3 regions of the Bradyrhizobium yuanmingense genome follow, and region 1 is predicted to be linked to each of the others. Evidence: predicted binding sites of a transcription regulator. Region 1 holds the regulator's gene; each other region holds the start of a gene.

Region 1 (10,092 bases):
CAAGCCCGCCGACAAGATGCTGGAGCTGTTCGCGCTGCACCGCAGCCGGCGCGCCCGGCGCGAAGGCAGCGAGAGCCGCCGCCGCGAGGTCGGTTAGGTCGAAACGGCGCTGGAAACGAAATCGCCCGGAAGCGGTCCTCCGCTCCCGGGCGAAACATGATCCGGAACGTCGTAAGATCTAGTTCGGCACTGCAGCCTTCGTCGCGCGCTTGGCAGCGACGGCATTTGCCGTAACGCCGTGGAGGAAGTCGTAGGCTGCGTGCAGAGCCTTATCGTCCTTCTCTTCCGGCGGAACGTAGGACTGCGATCCGGTCTGCTCGGTGCCGTCGGCCGACAGATGCCCGCGCATCTGGGATTCCGCCATGGTGTCCATCCGCCCCTTCAGCTCGGGCGGCACGTCCTGGAGGATCTCGATGTCGGGCGCGATGCCTTGGGCCTGGATCGAGCGGCCCGACGGCGTGTAGTAGCGCGCCGTGGTCAGCGCCAGCGCGCCATTGCCGGAGCCGAGCGGAATGATGGTCTGCACCGAGCCCTTACCAAACGATCGCGTGCCGATCAACGTCGCGCGCTTGTGGTCGTGCAGCGCACCGGCAACGATCTCCGAGGCCGAGGCCGAGCCGCCGTTGATCAGCACCACGATCGGCTTGCCTTTGGTGAGGTCGCCGCCATGAGCGGTGAAGCGCTGGGTTTCTTCCGGACTGCGGCCGCGGGTCGAAACGACCTCGCCGCGCTGCAAGAAGGCGCTCGACACCGACACGGCCTGGTCGAGCAGGCCGCCCGGATTGTTGCGCAGATCAACCACGTAGCCGGCGAGCTTCTCCGGCGGGACCTGCTTGGAGACCGAGGCGATCGCCTTCTTCAGGCCGTCGGCGGTCTGCTCGTTGAACGAGGTGATGCGGATATAGCCGATGTCGCCGTTCTCGACGCGGAAGCGCACCGGACGCACATGGATGATCTCGCGCGTGATCGCAACCTCGAGCGGCGCATCCGCACCCTTGCGGATGATGGTCAGCTTGGTCTTGGTGTCGACCGGTCCCTTCATCTTGTTGACCGCCTGCTCGAGCGTCATGCCCTGCACGGCCTCGCCGTCGATCTTGCCGATGAGGTCGCCGGACATGATGCCGGCCTTCGAAGCCGGCGTGTCGTCGATCGGCGAGACGACCTTGACGAGGCCATCCTCCATCGTGACCTCGATGCCGAGCCCGCCGAACTCGCCGGAGGTGGTCTCTTGCATCTCGGTCCAGGCCTTGGCGTTCATGTAGCGCGAATGCGGGTCGAGCGAGGTCACCATGCCGGTGATCGCCCCCTCGATCAGCTTGGCATTGTCCGGCTTCTCGACATAGCTGGCCTTGACCCGCTCGAACACCGCGCCGAACAGATTGAGCTGGGAATAAGCATCACCCGCACTCACTGCCGCCCGCGCTGCCCATACGCCGCCCTGCGGGCTGGCTACCAGAAGGGTCAGGCACGCTCCCGTGAGCGCGCCCAGGGGGAACAGCAGGGTTTTCCGCATGAAGGTGCCTTTTGTGCTTGGCGTTTCTCTTGAGGCTGGGAGACGCCATGCAAATGGCGATCCAGTCCATCTCTCACAATACCATTCTGGTTTCTTCAAGGCCGGGATGCCGCGCTGGCGGGTACACCGAAGAAATCCCTTCGCCTTGGCCTAAACTTTTGGCAACGTTCCGAAACTGTTTCGAAGCAACACGACACGGTCCGGGCCGCCTACGCCTCGCAGCTATGCGATTTTAGGATGGTTTTGGAGGACCGGACGCGATAGGCGATGGCGACAAGACTTCAAATTCTCGGGAGGACAACAATGAATGAAGCGCCCCGCATCCGGCCGGAACGGAACGTCGAGCTCGGCGCCAGCGACGAGCCGTTCCAGAACCTGCACGAGTTCATCCGGAAGGCGCGCGCCAACCTCAACCAGAATGCCTGGGACTACATCATCGGCGCCGCCGAGACCGAGACCACGATGCGGCGCAACCGCATGGCGCTCGACGAGATCGCCTTCCGCCCGCGCGTGCTGCGCGACGTGCGCAGGATCGATGGCAGCGTCGAGCAGTTCGGCCGCAAGCTGCGTCTGCCGGTGGTGCTGGCTCCCGTCGGCGCACTCGAGATCTTCGATCCGGATGGCGCGGCGAGCGTCGCGCGCGCTGCGGGCAGGTTCGGCGCGGCGCACATGCTGAGCTCGGTGTCCGAGCCCGGCCTCGAGACGACCGCCGAGGCTGCCCCCGATGCACTGCGTCTCTATCAACTCTATGTCCGCGGCGACGATGCCTTCGTCGCCGACGTGGTCGACCGGGCCGAGAAGAACGCCTATGCCGCCTTCTGCCTGACCGTCGACACCGCCCATTACAGCCGTCGTGAACGTGACATCGCCAAGCGCTACGTTCGCGAGAGCCGCCTGCGCGCCACCGGCGGCGATTTCCAGAAGGGCCTGGAGTGGCGGACCGTGAAGATGATCAAGGACACGTTCAAAATTCCGCTGATCCTCAAGGGTATCGCCACGGCCGAGGATGCGCAGATCGCGCTCGATCACGGCGTCGAGTGGATCTACGTCTCCAACCATGGCGGGCGCCAGCTCGACCACGGCCGCGGCGCCATGCACGTGCTGCCGGAGATCGTCGACGCCGTGAAGGGCCGCGCCAGGATCATGGTCGACGGCGGCTTTTGCCGCGGCACCGACATCGTCAAGGCGATCGCGGCGGGCGCCGACCTCGTCGGCATCGGCCGGCTGCAATGCTGGGCGCTGGCGGCAGCCGGCGAAGCCGGCGTCGCGCGGATGCTGGAGTTGCTCGAAGACGAGGTGCTGCGCTGCCTCGGCCTCCTGGGCGCCACCTCATTCGCCGAGCTCGACAAATCCTGCCTGCATCCGGCGGCCGCCACCAACGCGCCCAGCGTGTTCAGCGCGTTCCCGCTGTTCGACCACGAGCCCTATCGTTACTGACGCGCCATACCGAAGTGAAAAGGACGCAATGACATCGCTCTCTCCCGGCAGCGCGGATGCGCTGCTGTTCGACCTCGGGCGCGTTGTGCTCGACATCGACTTCTCCAAGGCGATCGCCTGCTGGGCGGGACATGCCGGCTGCCAGCCCGAGGCCATCATCGCGCGCTATGTGCGCGACGAGGCCTACCGGTTGCACGAGATGGGCAAGATCAGCGATGGGGACTATTTCGCCTCGCTGCGGTCCTCGCTCGGGATCGGCATCTCGGATGCGCAATTCCTGGAAGGCTGGAACGCGATTTTCGCCGGCGAGATGCCTGATATCGCCGAGCTGTTGCCGCGGGCGGCGAAGCAGATGCCGCTCTATGCCTTCTCCAACACCAATCGGCCGCACGTCGACTATTTCTCGAAGGAATATGCCGGTCTGCTCGGCCATTTCCGCGAGCTGTATCTGTCCTCCAGCATCGGCCTGCGCAAACCGGATGCCGAGGCCTTCGACCATGTCGTGGCGGCGATCGGCGTGCCGGCCGAGCGCATCGTGTTCTTCGACGACCTCGCCGAGAACATCGAGGGAGCGCGGGCGCGCGGGTTGACCGCCGTGCATGTCACCTCGCCGCGTGATGTCGGGAACGCATTGAAAGCATTGCGGATCTGAGCCGCGGGAAAGCCCGGAGCGCGCTCACTTGCCGGAACAAAAACTGCTGAAAATGTGGAACCTGATCACTTTGTGCATTTTTATACAGAGTTCCGGGAACGGAATACCACCCTTCGGACTCATGAGTCCGTTGGGACTTCTACATTGGACTGATCGACGTGCTGGGCAAGACCTATCTCACCAAGCAAGCCTCTCTCCTGCTCGAATTCGCCAGAACCACCTCGGATTCTGACCTCTCCGCCAAGCTGATCAGCAAGGCCGCCGACCTAAAATCCCAGGCGGACCCGCTGCCGGACAAGGATCAGGGTCCCAAGCCGCCCGACGTCGCGGACATCAGTCCGGGCGATCCGACGGGGCGTTGAACGATGTTGGCCGTGGCGCTCGTCATTCTCGTCCTTGCCATGGCAATCCTCGTTCCGGTCTGTCTCGCCTTCCGCATCATGCCGCGGCGGAGTTGAGCCGACCTCCTCCACCCCGCGATCACGCAGGATAAATCATCCCGCGTGCTGCTTTGCCTCACGCCTGCACTCGGCTAGAACTCTCGCCGCCCATTGACTGATGTGCTCAGCAGGAGTTCGCCCGTGGCCCTGATGCCGGTTTCTGACGCGCTTGCCGCGGTGCTGGCCGGCGTCGAGCCGCTGGCTGAACAGATGGTTTGCCTCGACGAGGCCTACCATCGTGTGCTCGCCCGCGATGTCGCGGCGCGGCGCACGCAGCCGCCGGAGGCGATGTCGGCGATGGACGGCTATGCCGTACGCACGGCCGACGCGGCAAACGATTCGAGGTTGACCGTCGTCGGCGAGGTCGCGGCGGGCCGGCCGTTCGCGGGAAGCGTCGGCCCCGGCGAAGCCGTGCGGATCTTCACCGGCGGCGTCGTTCCCGACGGCGCCGATGCCGTCGTGATCCAGGAGGACACGGCTGCCGACGGCAAACATGTGACGATCAAGGAAGCCGCCATTTTCGGCCGGCACATCCGCCCTGCAGGCGTCGACTTCCGCGAAGGCGACGTGCTGCTGCGCAAGGGAATCCGCCTCACCGAGCGCGATCTCGCCCTTGCCGCCGGAATGAATCATCCGCATCTCGCCGTCATCCGCCGCCCGAGGGTTGCCGTTCTCGCCACCGGCGACGAGCTCGTGATGCCGGGCACCACGCCTGGTCGCGGCCAGATCGTCTATTCCAACGGCTATGCCCTGCATGCGCTCGCCCGCAGCGAGGGCGCCGAGACCATCGACCTCGGAATTGCCGCCGATACACTGGAGGCGACGTCCGCCGGCATCCGCCGCGCGCGCGAGAGCGGCGCCGACATCCTGATCACGACCGGCGGTGCCTCGGTCGGCGACCACGACCTGGTCCAGCAGGCGCTCAAGGGCGAAGGCATCGCGATGGCGTTCTGGAAGATCGCGATCCGGCCGGGCAAGCCGATGATGCACGGTCGGATAGGCGCGATGCGCGTGATTGGCCTGCCCGGCAATCCCGTGTCGTCCTACGTGTGCGCCTTCCTGTTCATGGTCCCCTTGATTCGCGCCCTGTCGGGCCGTTTAGCGATTCATCATCGGCGCGAGCGCGCCGTGCTGGGCCGCGATCTCGCCGCCAACGACCAGCGCGAGGACTATCTGCGTGCGCGGCTGGAGGAGCGCGACGACGGCACGCGCGTCGCCCTTCCGGTCAGCCATCAGGACTCCTCCCTTCTTGCGAATCTCGCTGCGGCACAGGTACTTCTGGTGCGCGCACCGTTCGCGCCGAAGGCCGAGGCCGGCACGCCTTGCGAGGTGCTCCGGCTGCCCGTCTGAGCCGCCCAGCCACACGCATTCCGCGAGCTTGGCCGCGTTCACCATAAATTAAGCAGTTGCGGAACACATATCGAACATATAGTGTCCGTTCATGATTTGTTTCGAGGATGTAGCGGCTTAGTGCCGGCTTCATCGTGTCGGAATCGAACGACATCAACCGGGGGACTTTGGTCGAGATGTTGACGCGCAAACAATACGAGCTTCTGCGGTTCATCAGCGAACGTCTGAAGGAAAGCGGCGTGCCGCCGTCCTTCGACGAGATGAAGGATGCGCTCGACCTGCGCTCGAAGTCAGGCATCCATCGCCTGATCACTGCGCTCGAGGAGCGCGGCTTCATTCGCCGCCTGCCCAACCGTGCCCGTGCCATCGAGGTGATCAAGCTGCCCGAGCTCCAGGCCGCCGCCGGCAATCGCCGTGGCTTCACCCCGAGCGTGATCGAGGGCAATCTCGGCAAGGTGCGCGCGAGCTCCAGCCCGCCTGCGGACGAGGGCGAGCGCCCCGTCGCGGTGCCCGTGATGGGCCGCATCGCCGCCGGCACGCCGATCGAGGCGCTGCAGACCCGCAGCCATACCATCAGCGTGCCGCCGGACATGCTCGGCTCGGGCGAGCACTACGCGCTCGAAGTGCGCGGCGATTCGATGGTCGAGGCCGGCATCCTCGACGGCGACATGGCGCTGATCCAGCGCAACGAGACCGCAAATACCGGCGACATCGTGGTGGCATTGATCGACGACGAGGAGGCCACGCTCAAGCGCTTCCGCCGCCGCGGCGCCTCGATCGCGCTCGAGCCCGCCAATGCCGCCTACGAGGTCCGCATTCTTCCGCCGAACCGCGTGAAGATCCAGGGCAAGCTGATCGGGCTTTACCGGAAGTACTGATACGGGAAACATCAAGCGCGCGGCGCGTTTCGATCGGCATCGGCGATCCAGGATCGGAGCGGATACTTGTCCGCTCCGGCTGGACGGTTTCTCTGGTTCTGCGCCGGCTGTCCGGTCCATCTTCCCGCGCGACATTCGCCCGCGCAGGCGCGCAGCAATCTCGCTCTGCTTCACCGGTAGAGTTGTGCCGGCAGTGCTGATAGCTCCGGCCGAATGCAAGGACGCGAGGTTTGTTCCTATCGAATCCGGGAAAGATAATGTGATCGCGCGCTGCGGACGCGAGCCGCAGATTTGCCCATAACCGAGCAGAGCGTTGTATGCTTCCACTCTGATAGAGGCCTGCGCCTCGAAAGAGACGCGGGTCGCTATCCCAGCATGAGGAGCACCCGATGTGTGACTACAGCCTGCATGCCGTCGCGACGCGCCCCGCCGAAGTCGGCGAGACGATCGTCACGACAACCTTCCGCGGCACCTCGACGCGCGGTTTCGCTTCCGAAGCCGATCCCTCCGTCGCGGTCTGTCTGCTGCCGGGGACGGAGCTCGCTTTCGCCGACAATGTCCGCTACGACAACCGCTGGATCTGGACGCGCACCGTGAACTCTCGCGTCGGCAAGTTCGGCAAGATCGACCCGCACATTCCCGATCGCCATCATGACGCGATCGAATTCCCCGACGGCAAATACGTGCTGGTGACGCAGCTCGTCGAAGGCCAGCGCGCGACCGTGCTGCAATTGCCGGTGACGCAGGCAGCCCCCGAGCGCGAGCACAAGCCGCAGATCGTCGCCGACACGCGGCCCACGATCACGCGCCTGCCGATCGGCTGACGCCCTTCGGCCGACAGGCCGAGCCCGGGATTGAAATTGCCGTCGCCGGCCGAGGCCGGCGAGCCCGGCAAGTTTGTGTTTCAGGACATTCGATCGGCGAGCCCACCGCCGCGCCTCGTCGTCGCACGAAGTTTGGGCCGTGCTGCCCGCATTTTGAACGTCCGCTCCGCAGCCAAATGACCGATGCTGTCGTGGTTTGAGGCGGCGGACACGCTCGATGAAGACCTTCATTCGCGTCGTTGAACTTTGGGTACCCGACCGGACGCGCATGCGGCTGGAATTCGGCGGCGGCCTCTACGACGATGGGCTGTCCGCGTTCAAAGCCGTCAGCGAAGAGCTGCACTTCGGATATGACGAGGGACTTCCCGGCAAGGCCTGGGCCTGTGGCCACCCCGTCATCCTCACGAAATTCGCCAACTCCTATTTCAAGCGGACCGATCAGGCCGCTGCGGCCGGCCTCACCTGCGGCGTGGCGGTGCCGGTGTTCGCGGGCGAATTCCTGCAAGCCGTGCTGGTGCTGTTCTGCGGCGACGACGAGGCGCATGTCGGCGCGATCGAACTCTGGCACAACGATCCTGATCTCTCGCATGAGATGGGGCTCGTCGATGGCTATTACGGCACCGCGGACATGTTCGAATTCAACTCCCGCCACACCAGATTTCCGCGCGGCTTCGGCCTGCCCGGACGCACCTGGAAGGCGGGCCTGCCGCTGATCATCAAGGACTTGCACGACGCCAAGAGCTTCCTGCGCTGGGAGGACGCCGCCAAGGTCGGGATCAATCTCGGCGTCGGCGTGCCCTACCGAACCGGTACCGACCAGACCTGGGTTCTGACATTCCTCTCCGCGCAGGCAACGCCGATTGCACGACGCTTCGAGATCTGGGTCCCGAACGAGGACCGTTCGGCGCTGGTCTTTCGCGCCGGCGATTGCAGCGCGCAGACCGACCTCGCCGCACGCTATGCGGCGCAGTCCATCGCCAGGGGCGAAGGCAGCATCGGCGGCGCCTGGGCCACCGGCATGCCCGCGCTCAACGACGATCTCACCTCTGACGGCTCGATCGCCGGCTCCGAAGCCTGCGCAGCCGGGCTGAGCCGAATGGTGGCCCTGCCGGTTATCGGCAACGGAAGGCTTGACGCCGTGCTGGCCTGGTATTTGTGATCCGCGTCAATCGTCGGCCTGCAAGTCGGCCTCCGATGGCGTTGCGTCCCGGTTGCGGGGCACGGCCGCCTTCGGCACGAGGCTGCCGTCGAAATCTCCCTCGCCGGCGCCGGCCGGCAGCCAGGGACGGCTTGCTCCCCTCGTCCTCACCGCCTGCACCGAAAAGCCCTCGCCGCGTCTCGTCAGAGCCAGTGCGCCCTGACTGGCAAGACGCGCCCGATCGACCACCATCGCCGCGCAATCGGGTGGCGCAGGCCGCGCCGTCACCACCAGCGCGGAGCGGCTGCAATCATCGGCCAGCGCGTCGATACGCGTCGCCAACGCGATCAGTCGTCCGTCCGCGAGCGGCGCCACGCAGCCGGACTCGTCACACGACACCCCGCTCGCCAACGAGGCGTTGCCGGCATCGCGCGGATCGGCATCGGCAGCCAACCACTCCTTCAGCAGGAAGCTGTCCTTGCTGGCGCGGATCACCTGCAAGCGCCCATCCCCGCCCCGGACCGCGACGCTCGCGCCATCCCCGGCAATCAGGATATCGGGCTGCCGCACCGACAGTCCCCAGAGGATCGCTGCCAGCAGCACCAGGGCGCCGGACCAGCGCAAGGGCGTGCGCAACAGGCCCATCACGATGAGCCCGAGGCTCGCTGCGATCAGCGGCGCGATCCCGAAGGCGGGAATGCGGCCGACGGCGCCCGGCAGGGCCGCCACCCAGCGCGCGACCAGGACCATCCACTCGATGCCGATCCCCATCAACCACCAGAACACGCCGTCGAGCCCGAAGGGCGCCGCGAGCAGCCCCAACAGCCCGGCCGGCATCACCAGCGCCGAGACCACCGGCATGGCGCCGAGATTGGCGAGCACGCCGTATGGGGTCACGCGATGGAAGTGGAAGGCGGCGTATGGCGTGGTCGCGAGCCCCGCGATCAGCGAGGCCAGGAACAGCATCGCGATCTCCCGGCCGCCCCACAACGCGATCCGCGCAGTCGCGGAATGATCGGGCGATGCGAGCAGGTTCGGCATGCCGATCTGCACCAGCGCCACCAGCCCGAGCGTTGCCGCAAACGACATCTGGAAGCTTGGATGCACCAACGCCTCCGGCGCGACCGCAAGCACGATCAGCGCGGCAACCGCCAGCGTGCGGAAGGTGATGGCGCGGCGGTCGACCATCACTGCGATCAGCACCACCGCCGTCATGAAGAACGATCTTTGCGTCGCAACCTCCGCGCCCGACAGCAACAGGTAGAACGCGGCCGCGACCAGCGCCGCGGCGGCCGACCATTTCTTGATGGCAGAGCCGGCCGCCAGCCCCGGGATCAAGGCCAGCAGCGCGCGCACCGCGAAGAAGACGACGCCGGCGACGACCGCCATGTGATAGCCGGAGATCGACAGCACATGGCCGAGTCCCGAGACGAACATGGCATCGTTCACGGGCGCGGTGATCGCATCGCGCCGCCCCGTGAGCAGCGCCGTCGCAATCGCGCGGTTGTCGCCTTCGAGCGTTGCGCGGATGCGCGCGTCGATCGCGTCGCGCAGGCCCTGCATGAAGGCGGCATAGCGCAGCCGCAGGCCGCCGCCATCCGGCGGTGTGGACGCCGTGATCGCGCCCATCACGAAGCCGGAGGCGCCGATGCCCTGGAAGAACATGTCGCGCGAGAAATCATAGCTGCCGGGGCGCACCGGCGAGATCGGCGGCATCAGCCGCGCCTTCAATTGCACGAAGCTGCCGACCTCCGGCGCCGTGCCCTTGCGCACCGAGAGGCGGACGCGCTCGAGCTTGACGTCGCTGCGCTGCGCCTCCATCGCGCTGACGCGCAGCACGAAGCGATCGGTGCGCTCGCG
Region 2 (10,092 bases), 2.0 Mb from region 1:
CGGGAGAAATGCCTCGAAGCCGGCGCGTCCGACTACCTCGCCAAACCGGTCAACACCGACCAATTGCTGCTTGCGATCCGCATGTGGCTGCATCGCTGAGTTGGACCCGCGTATGGATCAGGAAAAGGTCAACATCCTGCTCGTCGACGATCAGCCGGCCAAGCTGCTCGCCTATGAGGTGATCCTGAAGGATCTCGGCGAGAACCTCGTCATCGCCTCCTCGGGCCGCGAGGCGTTGGAGGTGCTGCTCAAGACCGAGATCGCGGTGATCCTGGTCGACGTCTGCATGCCCGAGCTCGACGGCTTCGAGCTCGCCGCGATGATCCGCGAGCATCCGCGCTTTCAGAAGACCGCCATGATCTTCATCTCGGCGATCCAGGTCAGCGACATCGACCGGCTGCGCGGCTACGAGATGGGCGCGGTCGATTACGTGCCGGTTCCGGTCGTGCCGGAGGTACTGCGCGCCAAGATCAAGGTGTTTGCCGAGCTCTACCGCAAGACGCGCGAGCTCGAACGGCTGAACCACGAGCTCGAGGATCGCGTCCGCGCCCGCACCGCGGAACTGGAGGCTTCCACCGCGAAGCTGCGCGAGAGCGAGCAGCGGCGCAGCATGGCGATCGCGGCAGGCAAGATGGGGTCCTGGGACTGGGACTGGATCAGCGGCGATTGGATGTGGGACGAGGGGCAATACAATATCTTCGGCGTCAGCCCCGACAATTTCGAGATCAATCCGGCCAACGTTCAGGCCCTGCTGCACCCCGACGACGTCGACCAGTTGCGCAAGGCGATCGCCGAGTTCAACAAGGGCACACGCGCCTATGAGACGGAGTTCCGCATCATCCGGCCCGACGGCGAGGTGCGCTGGTGCGTCGGCACGGCGGCCGCAACCACGGACGAGAGCGGGCGCGTGGTGCGCGTCAGCGGCGTGACCGTCGACATCACCGAGCGCAAGCGCGCCGAGGAGCGGCAGAACCTGCTGGCGCGGGAAGTCGATCATCGCGCGAAGAACGCGCTGGCGCTGGCGCAGTCGATCGTGCGCCTCACCCGGGCCGACGAGGTCAAGGCCTATGTCAACGCCGTCGAGGGGCGCATCAATGCGCTGGCGCGCGTGCACACCATCCTGTCGCTGTCGAGCTGGCAAGGCGCCGAGCTCTCCAGGCTGATCGACGAGGAGCTTGCGCCCTACTCGCTGGGCGACCAGATCAAATTGGCAGGGCCCGAAGTTCAGTTGCTGCCGGCGACGGCCCAGACGCTGGCGCTCGCACTGCACGAGCTCTTCACCAACTCGGCAAAGTACGGCGCGCTATCCACGCGAGCGGGGCGGCTCGCGATCGATTGGCAGGTCGACGAGGAGCTGCTCACGCTGAGCTGGGAGGAATCCGGCGGTCCCCTGGTCAAGACCCCGAAATCGCGCGGCTTCGGCACGCGAAGCCTGCTTGCGAGCATCGAGTCCCAGCTTGGCGGACAGGCGCAGTTCGATTGGCGCGCCGAGGGCCTGCTGTGCCGTCTTGAGGTGCCGTTGACACGCAAGACCGCGGCGGCTGCACCAAGCAAGTTCGACACCGCCGGCGCTGCCGAATTGCAACGCGCATCCGGTTAACCTGACGCTGCGCTGCTCATGCGCTGCGCCGTGCGTGGTTCGCGCGCGACGCGCCCTTCGAGCCAAGCTTCCGTTCGGGCGAGATCGCGCAGCGCCCTCGCGTAGCGGCGGGCCGCGCTTCGCTCCGCGCCAAGCGGAAGCTTGCGCGCCTTGCGCAGGATGTCCGCGGCCGCGTTGCGATAGGCCAGCGAGCGGTAAAGAAAGACGACCTTACCCATATCGATGTTCCCGTCGATGTTCCCGTTTTGCTGGCGCCCATCTTGGCAAGCCCGGCATGAACGCCGGATGAAACGGGCGGTAACAATTCCTTCAGCGGAACGGAACCCGGCGATCACATGCGCGTTGGCGTGGCAGTTCGGGATGCCGTCCCATGCGCACCAAGAAGTCGTCTGAGCTGATCTCTGCCAGCGGCCTTATCAAGCTGATGACGCATGCAATGATGGGCGCAGCGCTCGGCCTCATTTTCAGCCTCACGCTCGTCCTGTCCAATCCAGCCGTCGCCAACCTGCTGAACAATGGCGGAAGCCAGGCCGCGATGGTCTTCGCCCTCACCTTGGTGACGACCTTCGCGATCGGCGCGACGCTCACCGGCGCCGTGTTCATCCTGGCCGAGGACAAGCAAACTTGAAGCGTGGGTGACGCACGGAAGATACTTCGCCGGGAACTCCCTGCCGCGACGCGCGGTTTGTGCCTGCGTCAATTTAACTCAGGGAGTTTCCCCGCGTGAAGACGACCAAGCTCGCTCTCGCCGTAATATTGGCAACCGGCCTTGCCGCCGCGCCGTTTGCCGCCCAGGCCAAATCGCACAAGACTAAGCATGGATCCTCGATGTCGTCGGCACAGACCACCGGCGCCAACACCAAGTCCTCCAAGGGCGCTGATCCGTCCGGCCAAGGCGGCGCCGGTCCCGGCTCTGATCAGGGCGGCACCATGACCAACAAGGGCGGCATGACCGACACCAAATAGGCGCTCCCTGGAATCATGAAGGGCTCCGCATTGCGGAGCCCTTTGTCTTCTATCTTTGGTTCGGCACTCGGCCTTCAGTATCCGGCGCCAAGGATCTCAGCGGCGCTCGGCTGCGCGCGCGGAGTTGCCGCCTGTCTTCACGGCACGAAGCCGCACCCGGTCGCGGACGTTCGGCAGTACGTCGCTGCCGCCGGCAGCCTTCCATTCGGCGATCAAGAGATTGATCTTCCGGCGCAAGTCCATCTGCGCCAGGGCTCTTTCCGTGCAGTCGTGATCGCGCTCGACGAGGTCGCGCACCGACGCCTCGACGTCGGCCATCTCAAGCCTCAAGGCTCTGATTTTACGTCGAATTTCATTAATTCTGTTGTCCATGCCTTGTTAGAACAAAATAAGAACATATAGTCAAGTCACGATTTCAGGACGGAGACGCCAGATGCAGGTTCAAGGTAAATACGACGCCAGATTTTTCCTGGGCGAGCAGATGACGCGGGCGCAGGGCCTCAAGCTGAAGCGGCTCAGCGAAGAGGCCTACCAGCCCGGCCAATATGCGCGGGATCTGTCCTTCAGCGAGGCCGCCCGGCGCATCCAGGTGCTGGAAGCGGAGATCGAGCTGGCAAACTCCTTCTAGAGCATCGCATCGCGCTTTAGGCATGCGCCGTTCCACGCTCCCGGAACCATGGCTGTGCAGAATGGTTCTCCCCGCCGAGGGAGAATATGCATGGCACGCAAGGCAAAAAAGCGCCGCTACTCACGCAGCTCGGGAAGCGATGTCGCCACCGAGATGCGGCGTTACAAGAAGGGCACCGCGAAGAGCGGCCGTGGCGGGCGCGGCGGCCGCGTCAAGAACCGCAAGCAGGCCATCGCGATCGGACTGTCGAAGGCACGCAAGAAGGGCAAGAAGGTCCCGAAGAAGGCTTCGAAGCGCAAGAGCGCCAAGAAGACGTCCAAGAAAGCATCCAAGAAAACGTCCGGGACGTCGTCCAAGAAATCGTCGAACAAGAAATCATCGAAGCGCAAATCCAAGCGGTCGCGCTGACCCGCCTCAGATCATGCTCCCCGGCATGAAGCAGCGGATCGAAATCCCGAACGCAGTCTTGACCGGCCACACCATCGTGCGGCCGGCCCGGTTGGGCTCGGTGATGACGGCCTCATCCGGCACATCGATCCACTGTCCGTCGATGCGGACACGGTAGCGCCCGTTGTGCGACTCCCAGTCGAGATCGGCAAGGGCGAAACCGTCCGCGTCCGAGCAGCACGGACCGAGATGGCTGCGCAAACTGTCGAACCATGGCTTCAGAGGAGAATTCGCGTAGCGGCCGTCGTCGCGCCCGAGCGCGTTTCCCCCCGAGAGCACCAATGGCGCCACGAGCAGCGCACTCCTGAGCGAGAGCTTCAATCGATCCATGTCGGCACCGATCACTTGTGAACCACCGGCGAGTTCCACAAAGCGCCGGGAGGCTCGAAGTTCCACGCTTGCAACCTTCTCTCAGCGGCGACGTTGGCGCAGAGCACCGAGGCGCCCTGCGAGTGTGATCAGCGAACACGGCTTTTTCGGACGCACCAGGTCATCATCCCTGCCGTTAACGAGAATGTGACCGGCCTGGTGCGGACGTGACGTGTGTGCAAAAGGCGGCCCGAAGGCCGCCTTCCTGGATTGGTAAGGGTCGAGTTGACGTTATGCGAGTGGCACCGCAACGAAGCGGGTGGCCTCCGCGCTTCTGACCTGAAGCAGCACGCTGCGCTTGCCCGACGATTTGGCCTGCGCCAGCTCGGAGCGCACCTCGCCGACATTGCTGACAGCCTTGCCGCCGACATTGAGGATGACGTCGCCGGTCCGGATGCCGCGTTGCGCGGCCGGGCCTTGCGGATCAACCTCGGTGACGACGACGCCGTTCTGGCCTGCGCCCTGAACGTCACCGGCGGGCGCCAGGCTGAGGCCGAGGCGCGGCGTGCCGACACCCGGCTGTCCGCTGCCCTCGTCGGCATTGCCACTGCCATTGCCCTTGGCCTGCCGCTCGTTCGGCAACTCGCCGAGCGCCAGCGTCACCGTCTTGCTGTCGCCCTTGCGGAAGACATCGAGCTTCACGGACGTGCCCGGCGTCAAGCCGGCGATGGTGCGGGCGAGGTCGCGGGAGTCCTTGATCGTGGTGCCGTTGACGGCGGTGATGACATCGCCCGCCTGGATGCCGGCCTTCGCCGCCGGGCTGCCATCCTGCGGATTGTCGACGATCGCGCCGCGCGCCTCCTTGAGCCCGAGGCTGTCGGCAATATCCGATGTCACCGGCTGCACCTGCACGCCGAGCCAGCCCCGGGTGACCGCGCCTTTGTCCTTCAATTGCGCGACGACGAGCTTGGCGGTCGAGGCCGGGATATCGAAGCCGATTCCGACCGAGCCGCCCGAGGGCGAGAAGATCGCAGTGTTCACGCCGATCACGTTGCCGTTCATGTCGAAGGCCGGACCGCCGGAATTACCCTTGTTGATCGGCGCGTCGATCTGGATGAAGTCGTCATAGGGACCGTTGCCGATGTCGCGGCCGCTGGCCGAGACGATGCCGGCGGTCACGGTGCCGCCAAGACCGAAGGGATTGCCGACCGCGACCACCCAGTCGCCAATGCGCGGCTTCTGGTCGGAGAACTTGACGAACGGAAAGTCCTTCTTGCCGTCGACCTTGATCAGCGCGAGATCGGTCTTCGGATCGGTGCCGACCACTTTCGCGGTGTAGGTCGTGCCGTCGTCCATCGTCACCTGCACGGACTCGGCGCGATCGACGACGTGATTGTTGGTCACGGCATAGCCGTCGGCGGAGATGAAAAAGCCGGAGCCTTCGCCCGTGATCATCTGGTGGCGCTGGCGCGGCATGCCGTTCGCGCCGCCCGGGAAGCGGAAACCGAACTGTCGCGAGAACTGGTCGAACGGCGTGTCCTCGTCCGAATCCATCCGGTTCTGCTGCAGCATCGCGCTCTTGTCGTTGTCCTGATCGATTTTGACCCGCACCGAGATCACAGCGGGTTTGACCCTGCTAACGAGATCGCCGAAGCCGGGCGGCGTCGCGGCGGCTTCGGCCGCCTGAGCCGGCGCAATCAAGGAGTTGATGCCGTACGGCGAGGCGCCTGGCGCAACTGCCAGGGCGGCCACGCCCAGCGCGGCCACGGTGCCGAGCAGCGCGAGCCGCCGCGGCCGCAAGATCTTGCGAGACGTGGTGATGTCGGAATTGACGCGATCGTTCATGTCGAAATGTCCATGTTGAGCAGGTGTCGCCTTGCCCGCAACATGGTCGCTGCCACCTTACGGCGTCCCGTCCGTCCGATTAAATCTCGGCAAAGAATGGATGAGCGGTCGCAGCAGGCAATCCGGACGTTTGATACAGCTCAACGCGCCGCCTTCGCGCAGTGAAAAACTGCGACCCTCGGATGATGCTCAGCGGAGGCGCGCCATGTACAAAGACATTCTCGTCCACATCCCCACCGAACGTCCCATGCGTCCCGCGATCGAGGGCTCGGTCTCGCTCGCGGCGAAGCTCAACGCGCATCTCGACGCGGTCGCGGTCGGCTATGTCGCCACCAGTACGGCTTACGTCATGGAAGGCGGCGCGGCGGTGGCGGCCGTGTTCGAGCTGGAGCGCGAGCGGGCCGAGGCGGCGCTCGCGGTATTCAAGAGCGAGGCGGCGAACGCCGGCATCTCCTATACCTGCCACGCACTCGGCGCGATCCCGGCAGATGCCGCCGGCTCGCTCGGCGAGATGGCACGGCTGCACGACCTCAGCGTCGTGCTCCAGCCCGATCCGGCGCAAGGCTCGTTCGACAACGACATGCCGAGCGAGATCCTGTTCCGCGCGGGCGGCCCGGTGCTGTTCCTGCCCTACACCTTCCGGGGAGCCTTCAAGGCGAAGCGGATCGGCATCTGCTGGGACGGCAGTCGCGTTGCCGCCCGCGCCATGCGCGACGCAGCTCCGTTCCTGGCGCGCGCCGAAGAGATCGTGATCATCACCGTCAACGAGACCGACGACGTCTCCAGCGAAGCTTCAGCGAGCGGCTTGGCCAGACATCTCGGCCGGCGCGGATTGTCCACCCGCACCGTCAGCCTGACCGCCACGCGCGCCGACATTCAGCCGATCATTCTGTCGCTGGCGGCCGACGAGAGTCTCGATCTTCTGGTGATGGGCGGCTACGGCCATTCGCGGTTGCAGGAACGCTTTCTCGGGGGCGTCACCCGCGCCATGCTGGAAGCCATGACGGTCCCGACGCTGATGTCGCATTGACGCGCCGGCCTGGCGCCGTCACGCCGCGACGGGAGCTTCCCATGTCGTGGGCGCGGCGGCGTCCTTGTCGCGGTGCACATTGCACGCGTCGAAGTGCGCCTTGAGCTCGATTTCGGCAAGATGTTCGAAATGTTCGGCTTGGCCGAGGAGTTCCCAGTTCTGGAGCGGCCGGTAGGCCGCCTGCTGACGGCAGAGGGACGCCAGCGCCCGGTAGCGACGTACGTTCTCCATGAGACCCTCCCTCGCGTTCACCGGCTTATTGCCCTGATTTGCGTCAGGCCGATGGCGTTTATGCAAAACATTTGCTGCGCGCTCAACGCGCCTGAACCAAGTTAATTTTCGAGAAGTGCCGGTAAGGATTTTAGTTCCAAACGTCCGCTCGGAACTCTGTGCCTAGTGCTAGGCGTAGAGGCGGCGCTCCACGGCGACGCCCACCAGGTCGAGATAACGCTCGATCAAGTCGGGACGGCCGACGAGATAGCCTTGCATCTCCTCGCAGGCCTCGCGGGCCAAGAAGGCACGTTGGGCTTCCGTCTCCACCCCCTCGGCAATGACCGGGATCTTCAGCGCGTGCGCCAGGCTCAGGACGGCGCGGACAATCTCGGCCGATTGCGGCGTCGCCTCCAGGTTGGAGATGAAACTGCGGTCGATCTTGATCTTGTCGAACGGGAACGACTGCAGATAGGACAGCGAGGAATAGCCGGTGCCGAAATCATCCATGGCGATGCGGATGCCGAGCGCCTTCAGCCGCCGCAGCAGGTTGAGCGCGCGGGTGAAATCGCCGATCAGCACGCCCTCGGTGATCTCGACCTCGAGCCGCGTCGGCGTCAGCCCCGTCTCCAACAGGATCTGGTGGGTCGAGCGCTCGAGATCGCCCGCCTGGAATTGGACCGGCGACAGATTGACCGCGACCTGCAACGGCCGCGGCCAGGATGCCGCCTCGCGGCACGCCTCGCGCAGCACCCATTCACCGATCTCGACGATCAGCCCGTTCTCCTCGGCGAGCGGAATGAACTGGTCCGGCGGCACGAAGCCCCGCGTCGGGTGATTCCATCGCAGCAGCGCCTCGAAGCCGATGACCTCGCCATCCACCCGCGCCTGCGGCTGGAAATAGACGAGGAGCTGGTTCTGCTCCAGCGCCTGCCGCAGGTCGTGCTGCAACAGCCTGCGATCGCGCAGCTCCTGGTCCATCTCGGATTCGAAGCAGCGGACCCGGCTCCTGCCCTCGCGCTTGGCGCGGTAGAGAGCCGAGTCGGCATTGGCGAGCAGCGTCGCCGCGTTCACGCCATCGTCGGGATAGAACGCGATGCCGACGCTGAGGCCCACGTGGGAGAGATAGTCGTCGACCTCGAGCTCCTTGCCGATCGTCTCGACCAGGCGTTCGGCCAGCGCCAGAACGTCCTCACGGCTGGCGTTGTCGGGCATCAGGATCATGAACTCGTCGCCGCCGATCCGGGCGACGAAGGCGCCTTCGGCTTCCGCGGCAAGCCGGTCGGCGGCCGCCCGCATCAGCATGTCGCCGACGGGGTGACCGAACACGTCGTTGACCTCCTTGAAGCGGTCGAGATCGAGGCTCAGCACAGCGAAACTGGTCGATGCCTCCTGCGCCCGCTCCAGCCGTTCGTCGAGCGCCGCGTTGAAGGCGCTGCGGTTCGGCAGGTCCGTGAGCGCATCATGATGCGCAAGATGGCTGATCCGCTGCCGGGTGGTGACACGCTCCGTGACATCCTCGATCACGCCGACCAGATATTGCGGATCCCCGTTGCCATCCGTGACCAGCATCTTGCGTGAATTGACGACCCGGTCGCGGCCCTTGACGCCGACTTCGAGCAAATGCTCCTCCAGAACCATCGGCATGCCGCTGGCCGCGACGCGTCTATCCTGCTCGTTGACCACGCGGGCCACGTCAGCCGGGAAGATCTGCTCGGGCGTTCGGCCCAGCATCTGTTCGCGCGGCATGCCGTAATAGTCTTCTCCGGCGCGGTTGAGCAGGATGTAGCGCGAACTCGGAATGTTTTCGATGATTGTGTCGAGGAACTCGCGGGTCCGCAGCAGATCCTGCTCGACCTCGTCGCGCGTTTGCGCGCGTACTTCGATCATCCGCTGACGCTCGCGATCACCGGCCTCGTAAGCCGCGCTGACGAACTTGCCCAGCTTGACGAGATCGACCTGTCCGGTGGCATCGGTGGCGCAGCGGAGCTGCTCGGCGAACAGGCGATGCATGCTCATGCCATCACTTTGCGCCGCGTGCGGGCTTCATGCCGCAGTTTCCGTCGTTACGCATCCGCGCTCTCATAGCGTCCCTAAACCACAGATTGAGACGCTTGGCATTGCGCGGTCGTTAATCCATTGTCCTTCTCCGGTGCGTTGGTTACCCCGGCCTGAATGAGCCGATCGATTTGGAAGGCATGCTCCGTAGAGATCCGGAGAAAGTGGCGCGCCTTGACACACCGGAGCCACGGCGGTGGGCTGATCCGTAATCTACCGGATAAGCGCACTTTCTTCGGCCCGCTTCGCGGGCGCGGAACTATCTTGCAGCTTCGGAACCCGGCCGGTCTCCGCGGCGATGCGAATAGCCGCGATATTGGCGGCATATTCGCCAGCGCTCTTGCCGCGAAACACGGCGGAGCCCGCGACCAGCGTGTCGGCACCCGCTGCAGCCACGGCCGCGGCATTGTCGCGCGTGACACCGCCGTCGACCTCGAGCCGGATCGGCCGCCCGCCGATCATGGTCCTGATCCGCCTGATCTTGTCGATCTGCGATGCGATGAAGGATTGGCCGCCAAAGCCCGGATTGACCGTCATCACCAGCACGAGATCGATCCGATCGAGCACATACTCGATCACCGCATCCGGCGTCGATGGACAAAGGCTGACGCCAGCCTTGCTGCCAAGCGAGCGGATCGCCTGGAGCGAGCGGTCGAGATGCGCCCCCGCTTCGGCGTGCACCGTGATGATGTCCGCTCCGGCCTTTGCGAACGCCTCGAGATAGGGATCTGTCGGCGCGATCATCAAATGCACGTCGAACGGCTTCTTCGAATAGGGGCGGACCGCCTTGATGACGTCGGCACCGAAACTGATGTTCGGCACGAAGTGTCCGTCCATGACGTCGCAATGGATCCAGTCGGCCCCAGCGGCGTCGATCGCGGCGACCTCCTCGCCGAGACGCGCGAAATCCGCGGCGAGGATCGATGGAGCGATCATGATCTCCTTCGTCATGGCACTGCACTCCGCGCATCCGCACCGCCGCTGAAGACTCGGCTCGCC
Region 3 (10,092 bases), 870 kb from region 1:
GCTGACGAGGATGACAGGGCACGGGGCGATCCGCGCCTCATGGAAGACTTAAGGAGTGAATGATGAAGCTTTTCCGTTTGGCCGCGGTGCTGGCCGTGCTGGCGGGACCTGCCTACGCGCAAATGCCCAACATCAACTTGATGCAGGATGCCCCGAGCAAGTCGCCGGAGGAGAAGGCCATCGAGGCCGAACGTGAGAAGGCCTACAAGGAAACACTGAAGAAGATTCCGGATACCAAGGCGTCCAGCGATCCCTGGGGTGGCATGCGTGCCGAACAGCCGAAGCAGCCGGCGGCGCCGAAGGCGTCGTCGGCCGCAACCAGTGCGCCGAAGAAGGCCAAGAGCGGGACGGCCGCCAATTGACCCGTTCCGGGGAGGCACAATGCTCCTCGGAAGGACTCCTCTTGATCCGGCCCGCGCCCTACATTGTCGGTAGCGTAGTGCGCAGAGGAAGGCAGGACATGGCCGATCGTCCGCGGGATCTCGCCGAGCGGATGGCGCGCCGGCGCAAGGCGGCCGGCAAGCCCGGCCAGTCCGCCGGCGATGGCTATCTGCGCGAGACCTTCACGCTGCCGCGGGCGGCGGCACGGGAGCGGGCGCAGGCCTTCTTCGCCCGCTACCCCAAGGCCGGCTATATGAGCGAGGTCGAGACCTGGCGCGAATTGCCCGGCGGCGATATCGAGTTCACCATGCGTCGGCTGCCCAGCGCCGATTGACGCGCGCTATGACGCAGAAGGCGAAACGGTTCAGGCCGTCTTTCGCCCGATCGCCTTCAGCTCGCGGTCGATGCGCAACTGCACGCGCCGGATCGCCAGCAGGTCGAGCCTGGTCTCGGTCTTGCCGGTCCTGATCCGGTCGCCGATGCGGAACTGCCACTGCCAGACTGCGGGAATCGCCGTCTTGGCGATGGTGAACTCGACGCCCCTGTGATTCATGGTCACCTCCCACGATTCACCCTTGTGCCTGCAAACATGTTGGTCGTCGCAATATTCCGCAGGCAAGAAAAATGTCGCCCGCGGCCTCCGTGGTTCTCCGACCATGAACAAAGTTCCTGGAGCCCGGCCGGGGTGCACCGGCGGTCCCGCATCGCGGTTCCAATCGAAGCGCCGGATCCGCTCGACGGCATGTGCCTTGCTTGCCGATCACGGGCAAGCAACCATGGGCGCCTCATGCTCGGCATTCCCCGCCGCTACTCGCATTTCGTCTTCGGCATCATCCAGTCCGGGCTGACCTCGCTGATCGCGGCGGGGATCGCCAGCTTTCCCGCCGGCAGCCCGATGCTCTTCGTGCGGCACTGGATGGTGTCCTGGCTGATCGCATGGGCCGCGATGCTGCCGGTCGTGCTGCTGGCGGCGCCCGCGATCCGCGCCTTCTCGCTGCGCCTGACGCAGGAGGAGCAGGAGCCCCGCGCCGGCCGGTAGCCGGGCGACCCTAGCCGGCTGGCTGACGACAGCCTGACAGGCGGACCGCCGGCAGGTGCGCGATCGAAAGGCCGCACACTGGCCCCGTACCGGTCCCAATTTCGACATCCGTCCGCACCACTGCGGACACACCCGTCGGCAAGATTTTATCCGTTCGGCGCAGCCATGGGGGAAACGTGGCGCGCCGGAAACGGGGTGGCATCATATGGATAACGTAGAGCGGTCATTCGCCGTCGCGACGGCGGCTGGCTTCGTCGTGCTGGTGATAGGTCTGGTTCTGCTGGCGGTGCTCTAGCAGGCGCTGCTGCAGACGGAACTGACGTGCTGGGCCGTCCTATCGAAGGCGCCGGCGCGCCTTGCCTCTCAAAAGTGGCAAAACAACCCCATCCACAGTAGGGGTCCTGGCGATTTCATCGCTTCGCCAATGGGTTGCTGGTAGTATTTAGCTACCTGGTGCATCGCCGGTCGCGGCGCCCCGACCGGCGATGCCGATCGGAGGTTCCGGGCAAGGAACAGAGCGGAGTGCCGCATCGCGGGCGGGCCTGGCCCGCTCCGGACGGCGGTCCTGGCAGTGTCTAATGAACCTTGATCTCGTTCAGCGGCAGACGGAGCTCGGCGGCGCGCTCTTCGCGGTCCTTCTTGCGGAACTCGTTTTCCTTGCGCTCGAACTTCACCATCTCCTCGTGGGCGGCGTCCAGCAGCGGCTTTCGCCTCAGCGTATCGTGCTGCGTGTCGTTGTTCGTCATGACCAGAGATCCCCAAAAGTTGCGGTCCCATCCCCACAGAAGGCCCGAGACCGCGAAAAGGTTCGGTGCCGTAGGATTACGGAAACATGACGGCGCCCAGTCGCGCGTCGTTGATCCCGGTCATGGTCGCTTCGAGGAACCCGGCGTAGGCGGCTATTCCGGCGGCTGCAGCCCCGGCGATTTGACCCAATCGTTCAGATGATTGGCAACGTCGGCCTGGCGCGCCTTCTTGAGCAGCGCGTCCCGCTCCGGCCCGGGAGGTAGCTTGGACGCCTGCTCGCGGACCTGCTTCACCCATGCCGACAGCCGGTCCTGAAGGGTCAGTTGCTGCTTGAAACGTCGTCGCTTCAACATGGCGCGCTCTTTCCGTGCGAGGAGGCGGGAGCGCGAGTCAGCGGTCTCATCACCGATAGTGGCCACGGTCCGCGCGGTGATGATGCATTAGGATCCAGAAGTGGATCCGCGTCTGTTCAGTTGTGCACGCAGTGCCGACGGCGTGACGATCCAGCATGGCCGGTTCGACCAGCTCCGTTGTCTCCTGGTCCAGTCAGAAAGACAAAATCCGCAAAAGAACATATTGCGAACCTAGAACAAATGGGGTACATTGCTTTTATCGCCGAGCTGCCTCGCAACCGTTTGTCCCTCACGCGAATCCTCGCCATAAGGAGCACGACCCAATGTCCGCAACTGCCCTGCGTATCGTCGAAGGATCCTCCATGGACAAGAGTAAAGCTCTGGCTGCCGCGCTCTCTCAGATCGAGCGCCAGTTCGGCAAGGGCTCGGTGATGAAGCTCGGCAAGAACGACCGCTCCATGGACATCGAGGCGGTGTCCTCCGGCTCGCTCGGGCTCGATATCGCGCTCGGCATCGGCGGCCTGCCCAAGGGGCGCATCGTCGAGATCTACGGGCCGGAATCGTCCGGCAAGACCACGCTGGCGCTGCATACGGTGGCGGAAGCGCAGAAGAAGGGTGGCATCTGCGCCTTCATCGATGCCGAGCACGCGCTCGATCCGGTCTATGCCCGCAAGCTCGGCGTCAACATCGACGAGCTCCTGATCTCGCAGCCCGACACCGGCGAGCAGGCGCTGGAGATCTGCGACACCCTGGTGCGCTCGGGCGCGGTCGATGTTCTCGTGGTCGATTCGGTGGCGGCGCTGGTGCCGAAGGCCGAGCTCGAGGGCGAGATGGGCGATGCGCTGCCGGGACTTCAAGCACGGTTGATGAGCCAGGCGCTGCGCAAGCTCACGGCCTCCATCAACAAATCCAACACGATGGTGATCTTCATCAACCAGATCCGCATGAAGATCGGTGTGATGTACGGCTCGCCGGAAACCACCACCGGCGGCAATGCGCTGAAATTCTACGCCTCCGTCCGCCTCGACATCCGCCGCATCGGCGCGATCAAGGAGCGCGACGAGGTGGTCGGCAACACCACGCGCGTCAAGGTGGTCAAGAACAAGCTGGCCCCGCCGTTCAAGCAGGTCGAGTTCGACATCATGTACGGCGAGGGCGTCTCCAAGATGGGCGAGATCCTCGATCTCGGCGTCAAGGCCGGCATCGTCGAGAAGTCCGGCGCCTGGTTCTCCTATGACAGCCAGCGCCTCGGCCAGGGCCGCGAGAACGCCAAGGCGTTTCTGAAGGGCAACCCCGACATCACCGCCAAGATCGAGACCGCGATCCGCCAGAATTCCGGCCTGATCGCCGAGCAGATTCTCGCCGGCACGCCGGAGCGCGACGCCGACGGCGAGGAGCCGGCGGACGAGTAAGACCTAACGCGAAAATTTTTCGCGAGGAGCGGGCACTGAGGACGTTGAGTTGCCGACGTCTTCGGTGCCCGTTTCGTGTTGCGTGAGGGCGCGTCGACGATGAAGCGTGTGATTCTGACTAGTTCGTCCGGCGTTGGTCTCACCTATGCCGGTCGTGCTGACATGGTCGTCCCGTTGATCTTTCGGTTCGTTTGGGGGCCGTTGCCTACGTCGCACCACCTCGAGGACTATCTTACGGGAGGCTATTACAGGGGCGATCCGGAGGTGCGGTGGTCCGATCTTGTTGGCCGGTTGCCTCAGACCGGTCTCGCACACAAGGAGACTGGCCTGGTTTGGTTTTGCGAGACCTATGGCGTCGAGTTCATCGAGCTGTGGTTCGACCCTGAGCCTAACAGTCAATTGCAACTGATCTGGATCCTGGACTATTTGCGGTCCCATCCATCGATCACCCATTGTCTGAGACTGCGACGGGTCAATTTCGATCTGCGCGAAGCGGACGGCCCGCAACTTCGCGATCGTACGGTGCGGGAATCGGAGATCGCAGAGTGCGACTTCGAGATAGCCAACATGGCCTGGGAGGCGTATCGGGCGCCGACGCCTGAACTTTGCTTCGGGTTGCTGACAAGGGATTTACCCAGGCTACCTTTCCTGAAGCCGGCTCTGGAAGCGTTGCTAGCTGAACTGCCGTCACCAATCACCGGATTGGGCGCGACGGAGGCGCGGCTTATCGAGCTGATTGCAAGGGGGCACAACCGTACAAAAGAACTGTTTCAGCCGGGCGGGCTGCTCGAAACGCGCGTGTTCGACCAGTGGGAGCTGGGTCCGTTGCTCGAAGGGCTTGCGTCGGGCCCGATGCCGGCGGTCGCAGGTCTCGATCCGAAACTCGCGACGCTCGCCCCGCACGATGCGCGAGGTCGCAACGCCGCCTATCGTCGGAGCCGGTTGTCGCTGACCGAATTTGGCAAAGCGGTTCTGGAAGGCCGCGAAGATTTCCGTCGCCACAATCCGATTCGACGTTGGTGGGGCGGCACGCTGCTCACCAATGAACGGCTTTGGCGGTGGGATGGCGAGCGCCGGTTGTTGATTGCGCCCTAGCGGCGCACGCAGTGCCGTAGGGCCGAAGGCGTAATCCACCACCGTTCGGTTCAGCGGACGCAGAAGTGGTGGGTTACGCGTCGCGGACTGCGCTTTGCGCAGCCGCGAGGCTAACCCACCCTACACATCCTACTCCGCAGCTTCTGCGTAATCGCTCACCGGCGGGCAGGAGCACACGAGGTTGCGGTCGCCATAGACGTTGTCGACGCGGCCGACGGGGCACCAATATTTGTCGGAGCGCGAGACGCCGTCGGGGAAGCAACCCTCCGTGCGGGTGTAGGCGCGCTTCCAATCGTCGTCGGCGATGTCGTGCACTGTGTGCGGAGCGTGGCGCAGGGGCGAGGCTGCGATCTCAAAGCGACCGGCCTCGACCTCGGCGATTTCCTTGCGGATCGCGATCATGGCGTCGCAAAAACGATCCAGCTCGGCCTTGGATTCCGATTCGGTCGGCTCGATCATCAGCGTGCCCGGTACCGGGAAGCTCATGGTCGGGGCGTGGAAGCCGTAATCGATCAGGCGCTTTGCGATGTCGTCGACGGTGACGCCACTCGTCGTCTTCAGCGGACGCGGATCGACGATGCACTCATGCGCGACGCGTCCCTTCTCGTTCTTGTAGAGCACCGGGAAATGCGGATCGAGGCGCGCTGCGATGTAATTGGCGTTGAGGATCGCGATCTCGGTGGCGCGCTTCAGGCCTTCACCGCCCATCATCAGGATGTAGATGTAGGAGATGGTAAGGATCGACGCCGAACCGAACGGCGCGGCCGAGACCGGACCGACCGGCGCGTCTGCCTTCGTCGCGGGGTGGCCGGGGAGGAACGGGGCGAGATGCGCCTTGACGCCGATCGGGCCCATGCCGGGGCCGCCGCCGCCATGCGGGATGCAGAAGGTCTTGTGCAGGTTGAGATGGCTGACGTCGGCGCCGTAATCGCCGGGCCTGGAAAGGCCGACCTGCGCATTGAGGTTGGCGCCGTCGAGATACACCTGGCCGCCATGGCCGTGCACGATGTCGCAGATCTCGCGGATGTGCTCCTCGAACACGCCGTGGGTCGAGGGATAGGTGATCATGACAGCTGCGAGGTCGTTCGCGTGCTTCTCCGCCTTGGCGCGGAGATCATTGACGTCGACGTCGCCGTTCTTCTCGCAAGACACCACCACCACGTCCATGCCGACCATCGCGGCCGAGGCCGGATTGGTGCCGTGGGCGGAGGAGGGGATCAGGCAGATCTTGCGATGGCCCTGTCCGCGCGCGGCATGATAGCCGCGGATCGCGAGCAGCCCGGCATATTCGCCCTGCGCGCCCGAGTTCGGCTGCAGCGAGATCGCGTCATAGCCGGTGATGTCGCAGAGCCATTTCTCCAGGCGTGCGAACAGCGCGTGATAGCCTTGAGCTTGTTCGGGCGGGGCGAACGGATGCAGCGAGCCGAATTCCGGCCAGGTCAGCGGCATCATCTCGGTGGTCGCGTTCAGCTTCATGGTGCAGGATCCAAGCGGGATCATGGCGCGGTCGAGCGCGAGGTCGCGATCACTGAGCTTGCGCATGTAGCGCAGCATCTCGGTCTCCGAGCGGTGCGCATGGAACACCGGATGGGTCAGGAACGCGGTGCCGCGCTTCAAGTCGTCCGGCAGCGCCTCGCGCGTCTCGGCGTCGATCTCGGCATAGGCAAGCTTGCCGCCGAAGGCGCGCCAGACGGCTTCGACCGTCGCGGGCGTCGTGGTCTCGTCGAGCGCGATGCGAAGGGCGGTATCACTGATGCCGAGATTGATCTTCTCGGCCAAAGCGCGCGCGACGATCTCCTCGCGCTTGCTGCTGCAATCGACGCTGAGCGTGTCGAAGAAGCTTTCGCTGGCAGGCGCAAAGCCGAGCTTGCGCAAGCCGGTCGCGAGCACGGCGGCGCGGCGATGCACGTTGCGTGCGATCTGGGCCAGGCCCTCGGGACCGTGATAGACCGCATACATCGAGGCGATCACGGCGAGCAGCACCTGCGCGGTGCAGATGTTGGAGGTCGCCTTCTCGCGGCGGATGTGCTGCTCGCGGGTCTGCAGCGCGAGCCGATAGGCCGGCGCACCGCGGGAATCGACGGAGAGGCCGACGATGCGGCCGGGCAGCGAACGCTTCAGCGCATCGCGCACCGCCATATAGGCGGCGTGCGGCCCGCCATAGCCCATCGGCACGCCGAAGCGCTGGGCCGAGCCGATGGCGATGTCGGCCCCGAGCTCGCCGGGCGAGGCGAGCAGCGTCAGCGCGAGGAGGTCGGCGGCTAGAATCGCGAGTGCGCCCTTGGCCTTCAGCGCGGCGATCGCGGGCCTGAGGTCGCGCAACGCGCCCGAAGAACCGGGGTATTGCAGCAGCGCACCGAGCACGTCCGCTTTGTCGAGATCGGTGAGGGGATCGCCGACGACCAGAGTCCACCCCAGCGGCTCGGCGCGGGTGCGCATCACGGCCAGCGTCTGCGGATGCACGTCCTTGTCGACGAAGAAGGCCCTTGCCTTGACCTGCGAGTGGCGCTCGGCGAGCGCCATGGCTTCGGCCGCCGCGGTGGCTTCATCGAGCAGCGAGGCGTTGGCGACGTCGAGCCCGGTGAGGTCGCAGATCATGGTCTGGAAGTTGAGCAGCGCTTCCAGCCGGCCCTGGCTGATCTCCGGCTGGTAGGGCGTATAGGCCGTGTACCAGGCCGGGTTCTCCAGGATGTTGCGCTGGATCACCGCAGGCAGGATGGTGCCTGAATAGCCCTGGCCGATCAGCGAGGTGAAGACCTGGTTCTGACGCGCAAGCTCGGTCATGTGCGCGATCGCCTCGGTCTCGCTCAAGGGCTTGCCGAGGTCGAGCGGGCCGGCCTGCCGGATCGAGGCCGGCAGCGTTTCCGCGATCAGCGCATCGACGCTCTTGGCACTGACTGTTTCAAGCATGGCGGTGACATCGCGCGCCGATGGGCCGATGTGGCGGCGGACGAAACTGGCGGTGTCGCCGTTGGATTTGCGGTGCGCGGTCATCATGGGTCCTCGCTTCAGATTTCGCTGTCAGTGTCATGCCCCGCGAAGGCGGGGCATCCAGTACTCTCCAGCAGCGCGGATTGAACCGAGGGGCCGCGGCGTACTGGATCACTTGCCTTCGCGGGTGATGACACTGAGCATGAGGTTAGACTTCGCTTCATCTCACGCCGTATGCGCCTTGTAGGCGGCTTCATCCATGAGGCCGCCGAGCTCGCTTCTGTCGGCCATCTTGATCTTGAAGAACCAGGCCTTGCCTTGCGCATCCGAGTTCACCAGCGCCGGCTCGGATGCGAGCTCGGCATTGGCCTCGAGCACTTCACCCGAGATTGGTGCGTAGACGTCGGAGGCCGCCTTGACGGACTCGACGACGGCGGCGGCTTCGGCCTTCTTCAGCGCGCGGCCGACCTTGGGCAGCTCGACGAACACGACGTCGCCGAGTTGCTGCTGGGCGTAATCGGTGATGCCGACCGTGGCGACATCGCCGTCGATGGCGAGCCATTCATGGTCGGAAGTGTACAGCGTCGTGGTCATGTCTCGTCCTCAGCGTTTGTAGGTGTTTTTCACGAAGGGCATGGCGGCGACCTGTAAGGGCAGTCGCTGGCCGCGCACCTCGGCGAAGAGCTTTGTGCCAAGCGCGCTCAGATTCGTGGGCACGTAGCCCATCGCAACCGGCGCATTCAGGCTCGGGCCGAAACCGCCCGAGGTGACTTGTCCGATCGGCTCGCCGCCCGCGTCATTCGCAAACAGCAGCGCGCCCTCGCGCACCGGCGCGCGGCCTTCGGCGCGCAAGCCGACGCGGCGGCGGGATGCGCCGCCATCGAAATGGGCGAGGATCTTCGCAGCGCCGGGAAAGCCGCCGGTGCGCGCACCGCCGCTGCGGCGGCTTTTCTGCACCGACCATTCCAGCGCGGCCTCGACCGGCGTGGTCGTGGTGTCGATGTCGTGGCCGTACAGGCAGAGCCCGGCTTCCAGCCGCAGGCTGTCGCGGGCCCCGAGGCCAATCGGCAGCACGTCGGGATTTTCAAGCAGCACCTTTGCGAGGCGTTCGGCATCGCCTGCTGGAACCGAGATCTCGAAGCCGTCCTCGCCGGTGTAGCCGGAGCGCGAGACGAAGCACTTGATGCCGGCAACCTCGTGCGGGCCGGCGTCCATGAACTTCATGCCTGATACCTCTGCACAGAATTTCGCCAGCGCCGCTTCCGCCTTCGGGCCCTGCAACGCGATCAGCGCGCGGTCGGCAAGCGGCTCGATCACGCAGGCGTCGGACAGTTTCGCGCGCAGATGCGCCTCGTCCTGGGCTTTGCAGGCGGCGTTGACGACCAGGAACAGGTGATCGCCGAAATTGGCGACCATCAGATCGTCGAGAATGCCGCCGTCGTCATTGGTGAACTGGGCGTAGCGCTGCCGCCCTGCGGCGATCGCCACGATGTCCTGCGGCACCAGCCGCTCCAGCGCGCGGGCGGCGTCCTCCACATTGCCGGATTTCGGCCGGAGCGCGAGCTGGCCCATGTGGGAGACGTCGAACAGGCCCGCTTTGGTGCGGGTATGGAGGTGCTCTTTCAAGACGCCCGCGGGGTACTGCACGGGCATGTCATAGCCCGCGAACGGCACCATCTTGCCCCCTAGGGACACATGAAGGTCGTAGAGGGGGGTGCGTTTCAGGGAGTCTTGGTCGTGCGCTAGCATCTTGAGGGCCCTCGGCGGTTCCCCCGGGGAGGATTCCCCGATGGACACCAGTCGAAGCCCCATCTGTCGCTGTGCCTGAGAGTATTATCCCGTCGGCGGACGCTGTCCGGGCCTACACCCGTCGGCGCCTCTTTCCAGATGCTGTCAAAGCCACGCGGTCCTTTTGCCTGAGAGTTTCCGGGGCGGTTGCTCCTTCGGCGCCGGCTACCAGGTGCCGGTCTCTCCCGACGTGGCCGTACGATACAGATGGGTAGAGACCACAGGGGAGCCAAGCCTGTCAACGCGTCCGCGCGCCCTATCCAACGGGATTGCAAGGGGATTGAGCGCCTGCGGCAACCCTCTGATCTCTCTGCACAGTTTCTGGACAGCGAAGCTGGCCTTGTCT

What was found. The regulator LexA, encoded in region 1, represses DNA repair genes until DNA is damaged. The targets are predictions, from matches to a motif close to TGTTCNNNNTGTGTTCNG.
Region 2: a site for LexA is predicted at 2,946-2,963, ahead of N2605_RS08635 (DUF3072 domain-containing protein). Genes of this name have one in related genera too.
Region 3: a site for LexA is predicted at 2,735-2,752, ahead of recA (recombinase RecA). Genes of this name have one in related genera too.

Annotation. Positions count from the first base shown of each region.
Region 1 covers NZ_CP104173.1:3,882,340-3,892,431, forward strand. The annotation lists gene N2605_RS18240 (bifunctional diguanylate cyclase/phosphodiesterase) at 1-97, shown strand, start outside; gene N2605_RS18245 (S41 family peptidase) at 179-1,513, opposite strand; gene N2605_RS18250 (alpha-hydroxy acid oxidase) at 1,817-2,950, shown strand; gene N2605_RS18255 (HAD family hydrolase) at 2,979-3,602, shown strand; gene N2605_RS18260 (hypothetical protein) at 3,761-3,964, shown strand; gene N2605_RS18265 (molybdopterin molybdotransferase MoeA) at 4,184-5,392, shown strand; gene lexA (transcriptional repressor LexA) at 5,569-6,270, shown strand; gene N2605_RS18275 (hypothetical protein) at 6,660-7,094, shown strand; gene N2605_RS18280 (GAF domain-containing protein) at 7,312-8,253, shown strand; gene N2605_RS18285 (ComEC/Rec2 family competence protein) at 8,260-10,092, opposite strand, start outside.
Region 2 covers NZ_CP104173.1:1,836,541-1,846,632, reverse strand. The annotation lists gene N2605_RS08665 (HAMP domain-containing protein) at 1-99, shown strand, start outside; gene N2605_RS08660 (HWE histidine kinase domain-containing protein) at 113-1,600, shown strand; gene N2605_RS08655 (hypothetical protein) at 1,597-1,818, opposite strand; gene N2605_RS08650 (hypothetical protein) at 1,971-2,228, shown strand; gene N2605_RS08645 (hypothetical protein) at 2,324-2,566, shown strand; gene N2605_RS08640 (hypothetical protein) at 2,663-2,884, opposite strand; gene N2605_RS08635 (DUF3072 domain-containing protein) at 3,000-3,194, shown strand; gene N2605_RS08630 (DUF6496 domain-containing protein) at 3,285-3,602, shown strand; gene N2605_RS08625 (hypothetical protein) at 3,609-3,971, opposite strand; gene N2605_RS08620 (Do family serine endopeptidase) at 4,242-5,795, opposite strand; gene N2605_RS08615 (universal stress protein) at 6,001-6,825, shown strand; gene N2605_RS08610 (hypothetical protein) at 6,844-7,056, opposite strand; gene N2605_RS08605 (putative bifunctional diguanylate cyclase/phosphodiesterase) at 7,225-9,054, opposite strand; gene rpe (ribulose-phosphate 3-epimerase) at 9,307-10,044, opposite strand; gene cbbX (CbbX protein) at 10,041-10,092, opposite strand, start outside.
Region 3 covers NZ_CP104173.1:4,751,308-4,761,399, reverse strand. The annotation lists gene N2605_RS22535 (hypothetical protein) at 63-362, shown strand; gene N2605_RS22530 (hypothetical protein) at 461-715, shown strand; gene N2605_RS22525 (hypothetical protein) at 746-934, opposite strand; gene N2605_RS22520 (DUF2798 domain-containing protein) at 1,169-1,420, shown strand; gene N2605_RS22515 (hypothetical protein) at 1,996-2,166, opposite strand; gene N2605_RS22510 (hypothetical protein) at 2,320-2,520, opposite strand; gene recA (recombinase RecA) at 2,844-3,932, shown strand; gene N2605_RS22500 (hypothetical protein) at 4,032-5,027, shown strand; gene gcvP (aminomethyl-transferring glycine dehydrogenase) at 5,157-8,021, opposite strand; gene gcvH (glycine cleavage system protein GcvH) at 8,184-8,552, opposite strand; gene gcvT (glycine cleavage system aminomethyltransferase GcvT) at 8,562-9,707, opposite strand; glycine riboswitch at 9,854-9,944, opposite strand.